DNA from 4 places in the Mesorhizobium sp. M0587 genome. Region 3 is predicted to be linked to each of the others. Evidence: riboswitches for the same ligand, from Rfam matches in the RefSeq annotation. Region 3 holds a riboswitch; each other region holds the start of a gene.

Region 1 (3,793 bases), on a different contig from region 3:
CGCACCTCAAAGCCGCCAATATCCTTGGCGTTCGGGATGACCATCAGCTCGATCTGGTCGCTGGCAAAGGCGTCGCCTACTTCGGGATCCTTCCCGGGAAAGAAGCTCATGAACTCTCCTTGTCAGCGACCAATGGCTGCTTGGCCGGATCAGGCAAACCGGGTCGCCGCCTTGGCCCGCAGCTTGGCCGCCACTTCTTCGCGATTGCGGGGATGCTGATGGGTTTCGAGCGAATCCAGCAGCTCGCGCGCCGACGCGGCAATGGCCTCGACGGCGTGGTCGAACGCGTGCTGGTTCTGCTTCGAGGGCCGCGTCGTTCCGCTCAGCTTACGGACAAACTGAAGTGCCGCATCGCGGACTTCGTCATTGGTTGCCGGCGGATCAAAATTGAACAGGGTCTTGATGTTTCTGCACATCGCTTCCTAATCTCCTCTTGCCGTGGAGCCGTTTCAATCGAGACGAGCTTTATCCCTAATCATCATGGTGTCCAAAAGTCGGTGAGACGAGACCGCCGTTGGGGGACGCCTCAATCCGCATCCAGCGGTTCGGTGCCGACAGGCTTGCCGTCGCGCGACAGCCTTATCTTCTCGACCTTGTCCTCGGCGGACTTCAGCAGCCGGTCGCAATGCACCTTCAGCGCTTCGCCGCGCTCATAGATCCGGATCGACTGGTCGAGCGGCACGTCGCCGCGCTCGAGGTCATCGACGATCTTCTCCAGCGCCTCGAGTGCCTGTTCGAAGCTCATAGCCTTGACGTCTTCGTTGGTCGCATCAGCCATCATTCATCCTTTCATCAGTCGCCCGACATGGGCGGCGACCGAAAATGCCAATCCCTGCAGATCGTAGCCGCCCTCGAGCAGGCTGACGAGGCGGTTGCCGCTGTGGCGCGCGGCGCGCTGCATCAGCTGGCCGGTCGCCCAGTCGAAATCGTCCTCGGTCAGATTGATCTCGGCCAGCGGATCGCGATGGTGCGCGTCGAAACCGGCCGAAATGATGATCAGCTCGGGCGCGAAATTGTCGAGCGCCGGCAGGACGCGCGACAGGAAGGCATCGCGAAAGACCTCGCTGCCGGTCTGCGGCGCCAACGGGGCGTTGACGATATTGCCGGCGCCGGTCTCGGTCTTCGCGCCGGTGCCGGGATAGAGCGGCATCTGGTGCGTCGAACAATAGAGCACCGACGGATCGTCCCAGAAAATGTCCTGCGTGCCGTTGCCGTGGTGCACGTCCCAGTCGACGATGGCGACGCGCTCGATGCCATGCTTCTTCTGCGCATAGCGCGCCGCAATCGCAGCGGTATTGAACAGGCAGAACCCCATCGCGGTGGTTTTCTCGGCATGGTGGCCAGGCGGGCGGGCGGCGACGAAAACATTGTCGGCTCGGCCTGAAAAGACGTCGTCGACGGCGGCGTTGGCGGCGCCGATCGCGGTTATCGCCGCCTGCCAGCTCTTCGGGCTGGCGGTGGTGTCGGCATCGATGCGAGCTATGCCTTCGTCGGGAATGGCGGCGCGCACGCGCGCGACGAAGTCGGCGGGATGCGCGTAGAGGATGGTGGCCTCATCGCCTTGAGGCGCCTTGACGCGGTCGAGCGCGGCGAAGGCTTCGTCATCGAGCACCCGTTCTATGGCGCGCAAACGATCGGGCCGCTCGGGGTGGCCGGGTGGCGTGATGTGCTCGAGAAAGATCGGATGGGTGTAGAGACGGGTGGCCATGTTTTCTATCTAGTGCCCTGACGGCGCAATGGCCATGCGTTGCGGCTTGATGGCTGGGGAAATCGCACCTGCGTCCATTCTTGTCGCTAGGCAACGAATCCGGGTTAGCGGTTCCTTCGGAGCGTTCGTCGGCGCGCTGGTTTGAGAAGCAGCAGACGAGAAACCCGCCTGTGCGGTGGGTCATTCGAGCAAATCAGCACCATGGATGAATATCTATCATAGCGGCGGTCACGGTGTCAAGGAAAAAATTCCTACCGTGAACAGCTGCCGGCGCACAAAAAGCTGCCAAGCTGAGTTCGGAGCCTGTTCGTGTCGCCGAGGGGATTGGCGGTGCCGGCGCTTCGTCGTAAGGTCTCGGCCACTGCCTGGTGCCCGCGCAAGCGGGAGAATCGGGAACACGGTTGAACTCCGTGGCGTGCCCAACGCTGTAAGAGGGACCGCGCCGGTAAATGCCACTGTCGATGACGGGAAGGCACCGGACGCGGGTTGATCCCGAGCCAGAAGACCGGCCTGGCAGGCATCGTCATCCGCATGGTCAGGCGGCTGGCATCATAGCAATCGCAAGGGGACAAGCGATGCCGGACACCATGACCGCTCCTATGGGCGACGGATTTGACCAGATGGCGCGCGACGCGGTCTATCGCGCCATGTTCACGCGGCGCGACGTGCGCAGCCATTTCCTGCCCACAGCGCTCGACGACGAATTGCTGGCGCGGCTGCTGCTTGCCGCGCACCACGCGCCGTCGGTCGGCTTCATGCAGCCATGGAATTTCATCGTCATTCGCGATGCCGCACGACGGGCGGAGGTGCGCGACCTGTTCCTGGCCGCGCGCGAACAGGAATTGCCCGCCATCGCGGCAGAGCGGCAGGCGCTCTATCGCAAGCTCAAGCTGGAAGGCATCTGCGAAAGCGCGCTCAACATCTGCATCACCTGCGACCGCGAGCGCTCGAAGAACTCGCCGCTTGGGCGCTGGCACAATCCGGAGATGGATCTCTACAGCACGGTGTGCGCGGTCCAGAATTTCTGGCTGGCGGCGCGCGCCGAAGGCGTCGGCGTCGGCTGGGTCAGCATCATCGAGGCACAGGCGCTGAAAGACCTGCTATCGATTCCCGAGCATGTGACGCCGGTCGCTTACCTCTGTGTCGGCCGCGTTTCGGAGTTCGCCTCAAAACCGGACCTTGAGATGCATGGCTGGCGACGGCGGCTGCCGCTGCCCGAACTGATCATGAGCGAGATTTTTGGCGGCCCAGGCGAGGCGCCGCTCAAATCCACCGTGGCGCGCTTCAACGCGGTTGGCCCCGCACCTGCGACCGCCAGCCCCGCGGATCAGGATGTCGCGCCGGCCGTGCCCCAGCGCGAGCCGCCGAAGGAGGCCAGCGCCTTGTCCCTGAGTTCCCTGAACTTCGACGACGCCTCGGCCAGCCGGTCGTCCCAGGCGGGGTCGGGCACCTGGCCCTCGATGGTCTTGAAATAGACCTGCATCAGGCAGGCGATGGCGAAGGGTTCGATGAAGGCCGCCTTGAAAGCCCAGGCGAAAACGATGGCGAGCACGAAAGCCCAGCCGGCGAGTTGGCCGGGCATCAGGAAAAGAATGGCGCCGGCCGGCGCCAGCATCAGCAGGAAAATCACGAAGGAGACGCCCCACATGATGACTGCCAGCCAGACGGCGTTCTTGACCATGGTCTTGCCGTTCTGGGCGTAGAGCACGACCCCTTGCCTGGCAGTCTCGAACGGCGAGGACGAATTGAGGCGGATGTTGTAGCCGAGGATGATCTCGTCGACATAGGTCAGCGACAGGCGGATCACCGTGTTGAGGAAAGAGACCAAGCCGCTCAGGCCCGGAATAGGAAGGAAGGCGGCAACGCCGCCTAGCAAGCCGGTGATGGCGCGGATGGCACCCTTGACCAGCTGGTCGATGACGAAAAGGATGTTGGCCTCGGCGAAACGCTCTGTGACGACTTGCCTGGCATAGGCGATCTGGTTCTGACCATCGGGGACATCCCGGCCGTCGATCAGATGTACCATGACGGCGATATGGCCGGCCTTGACGACATAGAGGATGTATTCGCGGATCCAGTAAACGG
Region 2 (3,793 bases), on a different contig from region 3:
GATATTTCCTGCGCGATTACGTGCCGAAGGGAAGTGCTCATTCTCGCTCGAGTGACTTATTTCAAAGGATGTGATCGCGTATTGGCACATTTACGGCCGACATGCGGCAGCCGGCAACTCACGTCATGGTGAGGAAGGAGAAGCATCAGGCCTACGCTTTCTCCCGGAGCGCACGTGCTGCAGCGACCATGTTCATGAGGGCAGGGCGGACCTCCTCCCATTTACGTGTTTTGAGGCCACAGTCCGGGTTTACCCACAGTTGGGCATCCGACAGTCGCTCGCGGGCAAGCATGACGAGATCCGAAATCTCACGGACTCCCGGGAGGCGTGGTGAGTGAATGTCATAGACTCCGGGACCGATTTCGTTCGGATATTTGGAGCTCGTGAAGGCGTCCAGCAGCTCCATTTTCGAGCGCGAGGTCTCAATCGAAATGACATCCGCATCCATTTCAGCGATCGCGTCGATGATCTCGTTGAACTCCGAATAGCACATGTGGGTATGGATTTGAGTCGCGTCATTTACACCCGTTGAAGCGATCCGGAAGCATTCGACAGCCCAGTCGAGATAGACTTTCCAGTCAGACTGGCGCAGTGGCAATCCTTCGCGAAACGCGGCCTCATCGATCTGGATTATCCTTGCGCCGGACCTTTCGAGATCCGTCACTTCGTCGCGGATGGCGAGCGCGATCTGGCGGCAGGGTTCGGAGCGGGGTACGTCGTCGCGAACAAAAGACCAGTTGAGAATGGTCACTGGGCCTGTGAGCATTCCCTTAACAGGCTTTTCCGTAAGCGACTGGGCGAATTGCCACCAGCGCACTGTCATCGGATTGCGCCTCGATACGTCGCCGAAAATGATGGGGGGACGCACGTAGCGCGACCCATAGCTTTGTACCCAGGCATGCTGGGTGAGCGCGAAGCCGGACAACTGCTCGCCGAAATGCTGTACCATGTCGTTTCGCTCGAACTCACCGTGCACCAGCACGTCCAGCCCGATCTCTTCCTGCCAGCGAATTGCAGCCTCGATCTCCTTCTTCAGGAACGTCTCGTAGTCGACATAGCTCAGCTGGCCCTTCGCATGAGCGGCCCGCGCCTTGCGTACCTGCGGCGTCTGCGGGAAGGACCCGATGGTCGTCGTCGGGAACGGCGGCAGCCCGAGTGAGCCGGCTTGGACTCTGGAGCGCTCGGCAAAGGCGCTCTCTCGTCGCTTCATGCTATCGTCAATGCTGGCGATCCGCCCCTGAACAAGCGGGTCATGGATCCTCGTGGATGTCACGCGCGTGGCGGCAGCCTCGGCAGACGCTTTCAACGCGCCAGCCATCGCATCTCTGCCTTGGGACAGGGCCCGGGCCAGCAACACCAATTCGTCGGTCTTCTGGGCCGCGAAGGCGAGCCACGAGCTGATGTCCGCGTCGAGTTCCGTCTCAATGCGCAGGTCGATCGGCACATGCAGCATCGAGCAAGAAGGCGCGATCTCGACGCGGTCCAAGGGCCAGCCGGCGACGATCGATTTGATGCGGTCGAGAATGGCGGGCAGGTTCGCACGCCAGACGTTGCGGCCATCGATCAAGCCAAGCGAGAGCACCAGATCCTTCGGAGCGAGCCGACCCACCGTTTCCAGCTGCTCGGGAGCGCGCACGAGATCAATATGCAGCCCAGCCAGGGGCAGAGAAACCGCGGTTTCGAGATTGTTTCCCAGCGGCCCGAAATACGTAGCCAGCATGATCTTCAGCTCGGGCGCGGCTTTCGACAGCTGTCCATAGGCGAATTCGAACGCAGCTCGTTCGTTCGGGTTCAGATCGAGGACAAGCGCTGGCTCATCGATCTGCACCCAGTCGGCTCCCGACAGCTTCAGCCTCTGCAGAAGTTGCTCGTAGACGGGCAGCAGCCGCGATAGGAGCGCGATGGGACCGAACCCTTCGGCAGGCGATTTCGCCAGCTTGAGGAAGGTGATGGGTCCAAGGATGACTGGGCGTGTGTGAATGCCGAGAGCTTTAGCCTCGAGGAAGTAATCGACCGGTTTCGTTGACGAGAGGGCGAACGTCTGATCATCGTCGAGTTCCGGCACAATGTAGTGATAGTTGGTGTCAAACCACTTGGTCATTTCCATCGCGGTTACATCAGGCCCATGAGCCGCCTGCTGGTGACCAGCGTGTCCACAACCCTCCGTCTGACCCTGGTTGCCGCGCGCCATTGCGAAGTAGATGTCAAGTGGGACCTCGCCGCTATTCCAGCCGTAACGGGATGGAACGGCGCCGACCATGGCTGCGGTGTCGAGCACATGGTCGTATAGCGAGAAGTCGTTCGACGGGATTTTCGACACGCCGCGATCGTGCTGCTCCTCCCAGCTAGCGGCACGGAGCGCCTTCGCCGTCCTGAGAAGGGCGGCGGCGGAAGATTTTCCGGACCAGTAACTTTCAAGCGCGAATTTCAGTTCTCGCCGACGACCGATGCGCGGCACGCCGAGCGTTGCTACAGGAATTTGCTGAGAGACAGTCATGTCATACCCCGATGGTTGGGGCGTCGGTGACAAGGAAGGCGCTAGCAGGCCGGCACCAACGCCGGGTTGCAGCGGCCACCGAGACACCCCGCCCGTGGACGTAATTCGCCGTGGCAGGTCTCCTGGCTCGCGGGGTCATAGCCTCTACCCGTCTTCCCGAGGGTATTCGCCTCAGTGACGTGAGTGGGGTTGGCTCGCCGCTAACAGTTGCGGGGGCAGCGCCGGCATCGCACCGGCTTCCCTCTTAGCTCCGCTCCGGCAGCGCCGTGCGGAGAACCACAACCCGCAGACAATCACAGCGGCCCGCACTTTGTCAATATCGCATAACGAAATGTTTATGTCGTTATGTATTCGCTCTTTTACACCTTGTCTTCATTCTGAAATATTCAGTCCGCCCATTGCCGACGCTGGCACCCCCGCCACCATTGTTCATAATGGTTTCCTGTCAGGCTGCGACATTCCTCACCGTTCATCCATGAAGGATTTCGGACAAGATGGATGGGAGTGACAACGTCGTCGAATGCAGAAGGTGGCATTGGTGGCGATGTTTAACGATGCAATCGTGGGCCGAAAGTGATGCGTGCATGGCAGAAGCGGTTGTCTCGAAGTGAACGCCAAACCATGGTGCGGGGGGAAATGGCACGCCAGGTCGTGACCACGACCCTGGTGACTAGGCAATCGGTGGTAACTGCGCTCGGCGGCAAGAGACCACACTGGCCGGGGCCGGTCCAAAGAGCAAGGCCCGACTGTGTCCCGATAAGCTTTTTAAGCGTCATTCAGGCGGTAAGTATAAGTATCTCATCTCAAAGGCTAGGCAGTCGAGGGACGCGGAATTGCGGCAAAGCTCGCGTGCTCCATATTCTGCATCATATGGTCGGCAGGACCCAGTTTTTATCCAGTGCACGCATCAGCGCGGTGTGCAATTCGGGCTCGGTCCGGTAGGAAGGCATTTAGGCCTCGCTCATCCAGCCCAAGCCGAGATAGTGGAAGTGGTCCGAAGGCACGGTAATCCGGCTCTTGTCCAGTTGCCGAACGAAGTCCGCTGACCAATGGTGGATTGTATACGCCTCAAGTTTATCCATCATCCCCCGCCAGCGTTGGATGCGTTCTTCGCGCGGCATGCTGGGCCGCTCTTGAGATCGCTGCAGCTATCTCATCGGGGAGCCTCGGATCTACCAGCAGGGCGTCCTCACCGAAGTCTTCGGCCGCGCCGGCAAACTTCGATAACACCAGAACGCCAGGTCTGGCTGCCGTCGATGACGATGCGCTCCGGCCGGCCATGGCGCGTCAGCACCT
Region 3 (3,793 bases):
CGGCAGCCGGATCGCGTCGATCCGGCCCATATGCCCGTACCAGCCCTCGCGGCTAGACCGCTCTTCGATCATGAAGCCGAGTGACAGGCCCGGCATATGCCCGCCGAGCAGTTCGAGCTCCTTGCGAAAGATGATCTCTTCCGCGCGCCGCGCGCAGTTGACGAAGCCGACGTCGGTCCATGGCGCGCAGTCGTTCAACCAGCGCAGCATCGACATCATCGGCGTTACGCCGGAGCCGGCCGAGATGAACAGATATTTGGCCGCCGGATGGCTGTGCAGCGAAAAGTCTCCGGCCGGCCCGTAGGCCTTGACGTGCGAACCGGGCTTCAAATGCTCGAACATCCAGCGTGTGCCGACGCTGCCGGCCTGCGCCTTTACCGTCACCGCGATCGAGAACGGCCGTGACGGTGAAGACGACAGCGTGTAGGTGCGCATCAGCGGCCCATCGGCGGTCGGCAGCTCCAACGTCACGAACTGGCCCGGCTTGTAGCGGAACCAGGTCTGGTTGTCGGAACGGAAGGTGAAGGTCTTCACGTCAGGCGCCTCGTCGCTGACGCCGATCACTTCCAGCACCTGCAGCCGGTCGTTCCAGGGTGCCATCTGGTGGAGATGACGATAGAGGCCAAGGTCCGTCATCGCATTCATCCTCTTGTCCCTTGTGTTCCGTGCATCGCTTGATCCCAAGACGCTGCGTTTTTGCAGCCAAGCGTGTCCGCTTGGCTCCAAAAAAAATGCTCTAGGCGACGCTACGCAGGGCCGGCCTGCCATCGCCGGCCAGGCGCGGGCCGATGAACGACGAATACCATTCGACGAACTGGATGACGCCACCTTCGTGCAGTTCCGAATAGGGACCGGGCTCGTAGGCCGGCGACAGAATGCCGAAGGCGTTTTCCTCGACGATGCGGCGGTCCTGGTCGTTGGTCTCCGTCCAGACATGGGTGAGTTCGGCGAGATCGTAGTCGACGCCTTCGACCGCATCCTTGTGCACCAGCCATTTCGTCGTCACGGCGGTTTCCGTGGCACTGATCGGCAGCACGCGGAAGGTGACGGCGTGGTCGCCGAGGATGTGGTTCCAGGTTGTCGGATAGTGGTAGAGCAGCAAGGAACCGATCCGATCGGTGGCAACGCTGTCTGACAGGTTCTTCTTGACCGCGCGCTTGCCCGTCATCGTGTAGCTGACGGCATCGCGCAGCAGCGGCGCGCGGGTGGCGCGGTATTGCCCGGCCGGATCGATGCGGAACTTGCTCGGCAGGCCGGCCGCCTCGCATTTCGCCCAGTGCGCCAGCATTTCCGGGTCGCTGTCGGCGCCTTGCACGCCGGTCACCGTAGGCGCTTCCGGAAACGTCTTGCAGAGTTCGGGATGGTTGCCGGCGCAGTGGTAGCACTCGCGGTTGTTTTCCCAGACCAGCTTCCAGTTGCCTTTCTCGACGATCGTACTCTCGAAGGCGACTTTTGCTTCGCTGAGCCGGTGCGGCTTGAGATAAGGCTCTATCATCGCCCGCATCGGCGCGAAATCCGCCGGCTCCTTGGCCAGGCAGATGAAGATGTAGCCGGCCACGCTCTCGCAGGCGACCGGCTTCAGGCCGAACTGGCTCTTGTCGAAACCGTCGGCCATCTGGCGGGCGAAAAGCAGGCGCCCATCCAACTCGTAGGTCCACTGATGATAGGGGCAGACCAGCTTGGCGGCCGTGCCTTTGTCGGAGTTGCAGACGCGGCTGCCGCGATGGCGACAGGAATTGTGGAAGGCGTTGATCTTGCCTTGCTGGTCGCGGACAAGGACGACCGGGTAGTCGCCGATCTGCGCGGTGATATAGCTGCCCGGCTTCGGCAGTTCGCAGTCATGGCCGATGAACAGCCAGTCGCGATACCAGATCAACTCCATGTCGAGCTTGAAGAAATCGGGGTCGGTGTAGAAGGGCTGCTCGAGCGAGAAACCGCCTCTGCGGTTCTCCAGCAGCCTCAGCATGTCGTTGCGCACATCCATGTCCTGTCCTCGCGTTAAGGACTGACTATGGTGGTGATGGAGGAAGGATTGGACGCAGGCCAGGGGCGAGCCGGCATGAATCATCCGCCTCTTGACCGCCCACCGCGATCAGTCGAGTCTAGAAATCTCGGCTGGTTTCCGGGCTCTGGAGTTGTCCTTGCGGACGATCGCGACACCTTCCCAGGCTTGCACCCAGTGGTCTCCCGTTGCGATTTGAACTCCACCACCGTTGCGGGGGCAGCGCCGGATTCTGACCGGCTTCCCAATTCTCCGCCCCGTCGTCACGAAGCGGCACCTGAGATGGCGCGATCTAATCACGACACGCGTCTTGGCGTCGGCACGAAAACGACATCGCATCCATGCGGCGCGACACGCATAAGCGATAGTTCGATCGAGGATCGGGGCTCTTGAAATCGTCTCATCGCCGCCCCGCCGGGGGGTCGGGTTTCGATCTTTGGCAGAAGCAAAAAGGGCTAACGGTTTCGAAAAGTGACTATTAGCAGCGCCTAAAATCGAACCGAACGGTTCGTTTCTGTTGACGGTGCGTGCAGGACGGTGTGAACACTCGGCCTCCGACACAGTTGGTGATGGGAGTGGAGCTTTCATCTAATCATCTGATATTTAACCGAAAAAATCGCAAGTAGAAGGTTTTGGCCCAGTTTCAAGAGGTGGATTCATGGTCCAGTCGGAACAACTTCGTGATTGGCAATGACCAGATGACTTTCCCACATCGGGGCTGTCCGAACGACGCGATTTCCTCCCAAGACACGCCGCTAGACGGACGGGAAAATACTGGAGTACCTAAAATGAAAAAAATTGTCCTCACTGCCGCCGCCCTTCTGGCCATTTCCGGCAGCGCCTTCGCCATTGGTAGCGACCACTATGGTTCGAACGCCCCGGCAGCCACTGCTGTCGACAGCTCGTACACCGCTTCGGTCAAGAAGTCGGAACCGGCTGCTCAGACGCCTGCTCAGGGCAGCGACCGCAACCTCTTCGGCAACAACTAACAACCGATTCCCAGCAGGTGACCGGCTCGCCCGCCGCCCTGGTGAAACCAAATTCAGGAGACTTGAAATGAAGAAGATCATTCTTGCTGCCGCCGCCGTTCTGGCGATCTCCGGCAGCGCCTTCGCCGATGGCGGCAATTATGGCTCGAACGGCGCCAACCAGCCCGCGGTTACTTCGACCGACAGCTCGTATACGGCTTCGACTCAGAAGTCGGCTCCGGCTGAAAAGCAGCCCGTCCAGGGCGCCGATCGTAACCTCTTCGGCAATAACTAACAGCCAACTCCCCGTGGACGGCGTGCTTTGCCCGCCGCCCCGGTGGAACTTGAAATTCAGGAGACTTGAAATGAAGAAGATCATCCTCGCTACCGCCGCCGTCCTGGCTATCTCGGGTAGCGCTTTTGCCGGCAGCGACAACTTTGGCTCCAATGGCGCCAACCAGCCTGCCACAACCGCTGTCGACAGCTCCTATACGGCTTCGACCAGCAAGTCGGAGCCGGCCACGCAGGCGCCTGTCACCCAGGGCAGCGACCGCAACCTGTTCGGCAACAACTAACATCTGACCGCAAGGCGGCGGCTTTGCCGCCGCCTTGGATTAGCGAATACGGAGTATCAAAAAATGAAAAAGATTGTTCTCACTGCCGCCGCTCTTCTGATTGCCGCCGGCAGCGCCTATGCCCGCAACGACAACGTTGGCGGCACCGACATCAACAAGCAGGCGACCGTCAACGTCGACACCTCGCACACGGGCTCGATCCGCAAGAGCGAGTCGCCCGTCTACAAGCTGCTCAATTCGGCGGGCGA
Region 4 (3,793 bases), on a different contig from region 3:
GAGGGTTAGCGCAGCACTTCCAGCGAAGCAAGTCAAACCTTGTTCAAAACACGGTGCTGGATGGCATATCGAGGAAAACTGGTCCGATCCGCTCCTGTTTGATTTCCTTCGCTTTTTACTCCACTTTTCTCTCCTGACATATATGCCGCCAAAACCCTGCTAGCATCCCGCGGAATCACAGCCCTGCCCCGCTCCAACCCCATCAGAGTCGCCTAAGGATGAAGGAAAAAATCTCGCTTGCCACGGCCCGGCGCATCGCGCTCGCCGCTCAAGGGTTCACCGATCCCCGCCCTGCCGGAACGCCCGACCGCCGCCACTTCGCCCGCGTGCTTTCCCGCACCGGCCTGCTGCAGATCGATTCCGTCAGCGCGGTGGTGCGCGCTCATTATATGCCGCTCTATTCGCGCCTTGGCGCCTACCCCTTTGCTTTGCTCGACAACGCCGCGGTGACGCGCAAGCGCACGGTGTTCGAATATTGGGCGCACGAGGCCTCCTTCCTGCCGGTCCAGACATACCCGCTGATGCGCTGGCGCATGGAGCGCGCCGAACGCGGCGATGAAATGTACCTGGGCCTCGCCAAATGGGGCCGCGAGCACGCCGCCTATATCGAAGAGATCTACCGCGAGGTCGCCGAGCGCGGGCCGATCGCCGCCTCGGCGCTGGAAGGCCAGAAGGGCTCGGGCGGCTGGTGGGGCTGGAGCCATGCCAAGCATGCGTTCGAATGGCTGTTCTGGGCCGGGCGCATCACCACGGCGCACCGCCGCGGTTTCGAGCGCTTCTACGATCTCCCCGAGCGCGTGCTGCCGCAGGCGATCCTCGACCTGCCGGTGCCTGCCGCCGAGGACGCGCACCGCGAATTGCTGCGCATCTCCGCCCGCGCCCACGGCGTGGCAACGTCCGGCGACCTGCGCGATTATTTCCGGCTGTCTCCCGCCGACATGAAAGGCCGGCTGGAGGAACTGGTTGAAACAGGCGAATTGCTGCCGGTGCGCGTCGAGGGCTGGGACAAGCCGGCCTATCTCCACAAGGACGCTCGCCTGCCGCGCAAGATCGAAGCCCGCGCCTTGCTGGCGCCGTTCGATCCGGTCGTCTTCGAACGGTCGCGCTCCGAGCGGCTGTTCGATTTCCACTATCGCATCGAGATCTACACGCCGGCCGAAAAGCGCCAGTATGGTTATTACGTCCTGCCGTTCCTGCTCGGCGACAGGATCGTGGCGCGTGTCGACCTCAAGGCAGACCGGCCGGCCAGCGTGCTGCGCGTCCACGCCGCCTATGCCGAGCCCGGCGCGCCGGCCAAGACTGCCGCCGAACTGTTCGAGGAACTGAAGCAGATGCAAGGCTGGCTCGGGCTCGAAGGCATCGAAGTGACGCCGGCCGGCGACCTCGGACAGCCCCTCGCCGACATTGCCGCGTCGTAGACGTGCGTTGACACAGCTGTCCCGACAAGCCTAAATCCGGTCAGACGGTCTCTTCTCTTCAAAGGGAGGAGCCAAGAGGGAATGCGGTGCGGGACAAAATCCCAAATCCGCGGCTGTCCCCGCAACTGTAAGCGAAGAGCCAAGGCCGAAAGCCACTGGGATGTTCCCGGGAAGGCGGCTACCCAAGGCGATGACCCGCGAGCCAGGAGACCTGCCGTCTGAGATACAAGAATCCGATCGCCTGGCGGGTTTTCCGGGCAAGGAGCCAGATTTGGGACACGACAGCGGCTTTCCGGCTGAGACAACGGATATCAGGTCAGGTCATGGCGATGCCTTGACCGGCGTGACGGTGATCGTCTGCGCCTCCTGCCGCGACGAAACCGGCTCCGACGCCCATCCCCGTGCCGGCGAACGTTTGGCCGAAGATGCGCGCCAGGCTGCAGCCAGTGACACTATCCGCATCCGTACCGTCGAATGCCTCGGCAATTGCAAGCGCCGGCTCAGCGCCGCGATCCTGCGCGACGGCTGCTGGAGTTATGTCTTCGGCGACCTGACCGCGACCAGCGGCGCCGATCTCGTCACCGGCGCAAAACTATTCGCCACCTCCACGGACGGCCTCATCCCATGGCGCGGCCGTCCCGATAGCCTCAAGCGCGGCCTCGTCGCCCGCATCCCTCCCCTCGACATGCTGAAGGACCAGACATGACCGTCCCAGTTTCCGCCGCCAATTTCTCCCGCGTTCCCTGCACCGTCGTCACCGGCTTTCTCGGCGCCGGCAAGACGACGCTGATCCGCCATCTCCTGGAAAACGCCGGCGGCAAGCGGCTGGCCATCATCGTCAACGAATTCGGCGATATCGGCATCGACGGCGAGATCCTGAAGGGCTGCGGCATCGACACTTGCCCGGAGGAAAACATCGTCGAACTGGCCAATGGCTGCATCTGCTGCACCGTCGCCGACGATTTCGTGCCGGCGCTCGACCGGATCCTGTCACTGACGCCGAAGGTCGACCATATCCTGATCGAGACCTCCGGCCTCGCCCTGCCCAAGCCACTGGTCCAGGCTTTTCAATGGCCAACGGTGAAGAGCCGCGTGACTGTCGACGGCGTCATTGCCGTGGTCGACGGACCGGCGCTGGCCGAAGGCCGTGTCGCCAACGACATGGACGCCCTTCAGGCGCAGCGCGTCAAGGATGAGACGCTCGATCATGACGACCCGGTCGAGGAAGTGTTCGAGGACCAGATCGCCTGCGCCGACCTCATCATCCTGTCGAAGAGCGACCTGATGGATAAGGCCGGTTCTGCCCGCGCCAATGCCATCATCAACGAGCACTCCGCCCGCGCCGTGAAGATCGTGCCGGTTTCGCAGGGCAAGGTCGATCCCTCCGTACTGCTCGGGCTCGGTCTCGCCGTCGAGGACGACATCGAGAACCGCAAGTCCCATCATGACGGCGCATTCGACCATGAGCACGACGACTTCGACACGTTCATTGTCGACATTGCCTCGATCGCCGATCCGGACGAGCTGGCAAAACGCGTCGCCACCGCCGCCGAGGAAGAGAACGTGCTGCGCGTAAAAGGTTTCGTCGAGGTCGGCGGCAAGCCGATGCGGTTGCTGCTGCAGGCCGTCGGGCCGCGCGTCAACCATTACTATGACCGCGCCTGGACGGCGCAGGATGATCGCCGCTCGCGCCTCGTCGTCATCGGCCTGAAGGGGCTGAACCGCCCGGCGATCGAACGTATACTCGCCGGCTGACGCAAAGCACGGGCCGCGATGCATATCCTCACCACGACCTCCGCCTCGCTCGACGATCTCGCCGAGCCGGTCGATCTGCGGCAGACGCCGGCGGACATAGTGGCCTTGTCCTTCACCGACAGCGATCTCGCCGGACTGGCGGCGGCGTGGAAGGCCGACGCGGATCGCCTGCCTTCGATGCGGCTGGCGGCACTGCGTGACCTGCGCCATCCAATGTCCGTCGACCTCTGGGTCGACAGCGTCGCCCGCCACGCCAAGATCATCCTGGTGCGCATCCTCGGCGGCTACGACTGGTGGCGCTACGGCTGCGACCAGCTCGCCTCGATCGCCCGCGAACGCGGCATAAAACTGGCGCTGCTACCCGGCGAGAGCCACGACGAGGATTTGCGCCTGATCGAAGCCTCGACGCTGCCGCGCGAAGAACTCGACGGCCTGCTCGCCTATTTCCGTGAGGGCGGCCCGGCCAACATGAGCGCGCTGGTGCGGAGATTGGCGCGGTTGGCGGGGCAGGATGGCGAGCTTGCCGAGCCGGTGAGCGTGCCCAAGGCGGGTTACTATGAGCCGAACCACGGCGTCGTCCCCCTCGAGGGGAGGGTCCGGCCGCAGGCCGGGGGTGGGGT

What was found. Region 3 has a riboswitch for cobalamin ahead of NKI49_RS03525 (aromatic ring-hydroxylating oxygenase subunit alpha). Riboswitches for the same ligand answer to the same signal wherever they lie in the genome.
Region 1: another riboswitch for cobalamin. It lies ahead of bluB (5,6-dimethylbenzimidazole synthase); the one in region 3 lies ahead of NKI49_RS03525 (aromatic ring-hydroxylating oxygenase subunit alpha).
Region 2: another riboswitch for cobalamin. It lies ahead of metE (5-methyltetrahydropteroyltriglutamate--homocysteine S-methyltransferase); the one in region 3 lies ahead of NKI49_RS03525 (aromatic ring-hydroxylating oxygenase subunit alpha).
Region 4: another riboswitch for cobalamin. It lies ahead of NKI49_RS12905 (DUF1636 family protein); the one in region 3 lies ahead of NKI49_RS03525 (aromatic ring-hydroxylating oxygenase subunit alpha).

The regions. Positions count from the first base shown of each region.
Region 1 covers NZ_JAMYQP010000009.1:162,983-166,775, reverse strand. The annotation lists gene NKI49_RS11435 (pirin family protein) at 1-110, opposite strand, end outside; gene NKI49_RS11430 (DUF2277 domain-containing protein) at 150-416, opposite strand; gene NKI49_RS11425 (exodeoxyribonuclease VII small subunit) at 527-778, opposite strand; gene NKI49_RS11420 (histone deacetylase family protein) at 782-1,708, opposite strand; cobalamin riboswitch at 2,058-2,236, shown strand; partial or broken gene bluB (5,6-dimethylbenzimidazole synthase) at 2,284-2,952, shown strand; gene NKI49_RS11410 (hypothetical protein) at 3,036-3,793, opposite strand, start outside.
Region 2 covers NZ_JAMYQP010000044.1:36,423-40,215, forward strand. The annotation lists gene metE (5-methyltetrahydropteroyltriglutamate--homocysteine S-methyltransferase) at 152-2,497, opposite strand; cobalamin riboswitch at 2,593-2,793, opposite strand; gene NKI49_RS28345 (hypothetical protein) at 3,448-3,618, opposite strand; partial or broken gene NKI49_RS28350 (IS6 family transposase) at 3,720-3,793, opposite strand, start outside.
Region 3 covers NZ_JAMYQP010000003.1:40,028-43,820, forward strand. The annotation lists gene NKI49_RS03520 (FAD-binding oxidoreductase) at 1-636, opposite strand, end outside; gene NKI49_RS03525 (aromatic ring-hydroxylating oxygenase subunit alpha) at 737-1,984, opposite strand; cobalamin riboswitch at 2,097-2,299, opposite strand; gene NKI49_RS03530 (DUF680 domain-containing protein) at 2,791-2,991, shown strand; gene NKI49_RS03535 (DUF680 domain-containing protein) at 3,059-3,265, shown strand; gene NKI49_RS03540 (DUF680 domain-containing protein) at 3,336-3,545, shown strand; gene NKI49_RS03545 (DUF680 domain-containing protein) at 3,609-3,793, shown strand, end outside.
Region 4 covers NZ_JAMYQP010000011.1:61,727-65,519, reverse strand. The annotation lists gene NKI49_RS12910 (winged helix-turn-helix domain-containing protein) at 219-1,418, shown strand; cobalamin riboswitch at 1,447-1,651, shown strand; gene NKI49_RS12905 (DUF1636 family protein) at 1,690-2,124, shown strand; gene cobW (cobalamin biosynthesis protein CobW) at 2,121-3,173, shown strand; gene NKI49_RS12895 (cobaltochelatase subunit CobN) at 3,192-3,793, shown strand, end outside.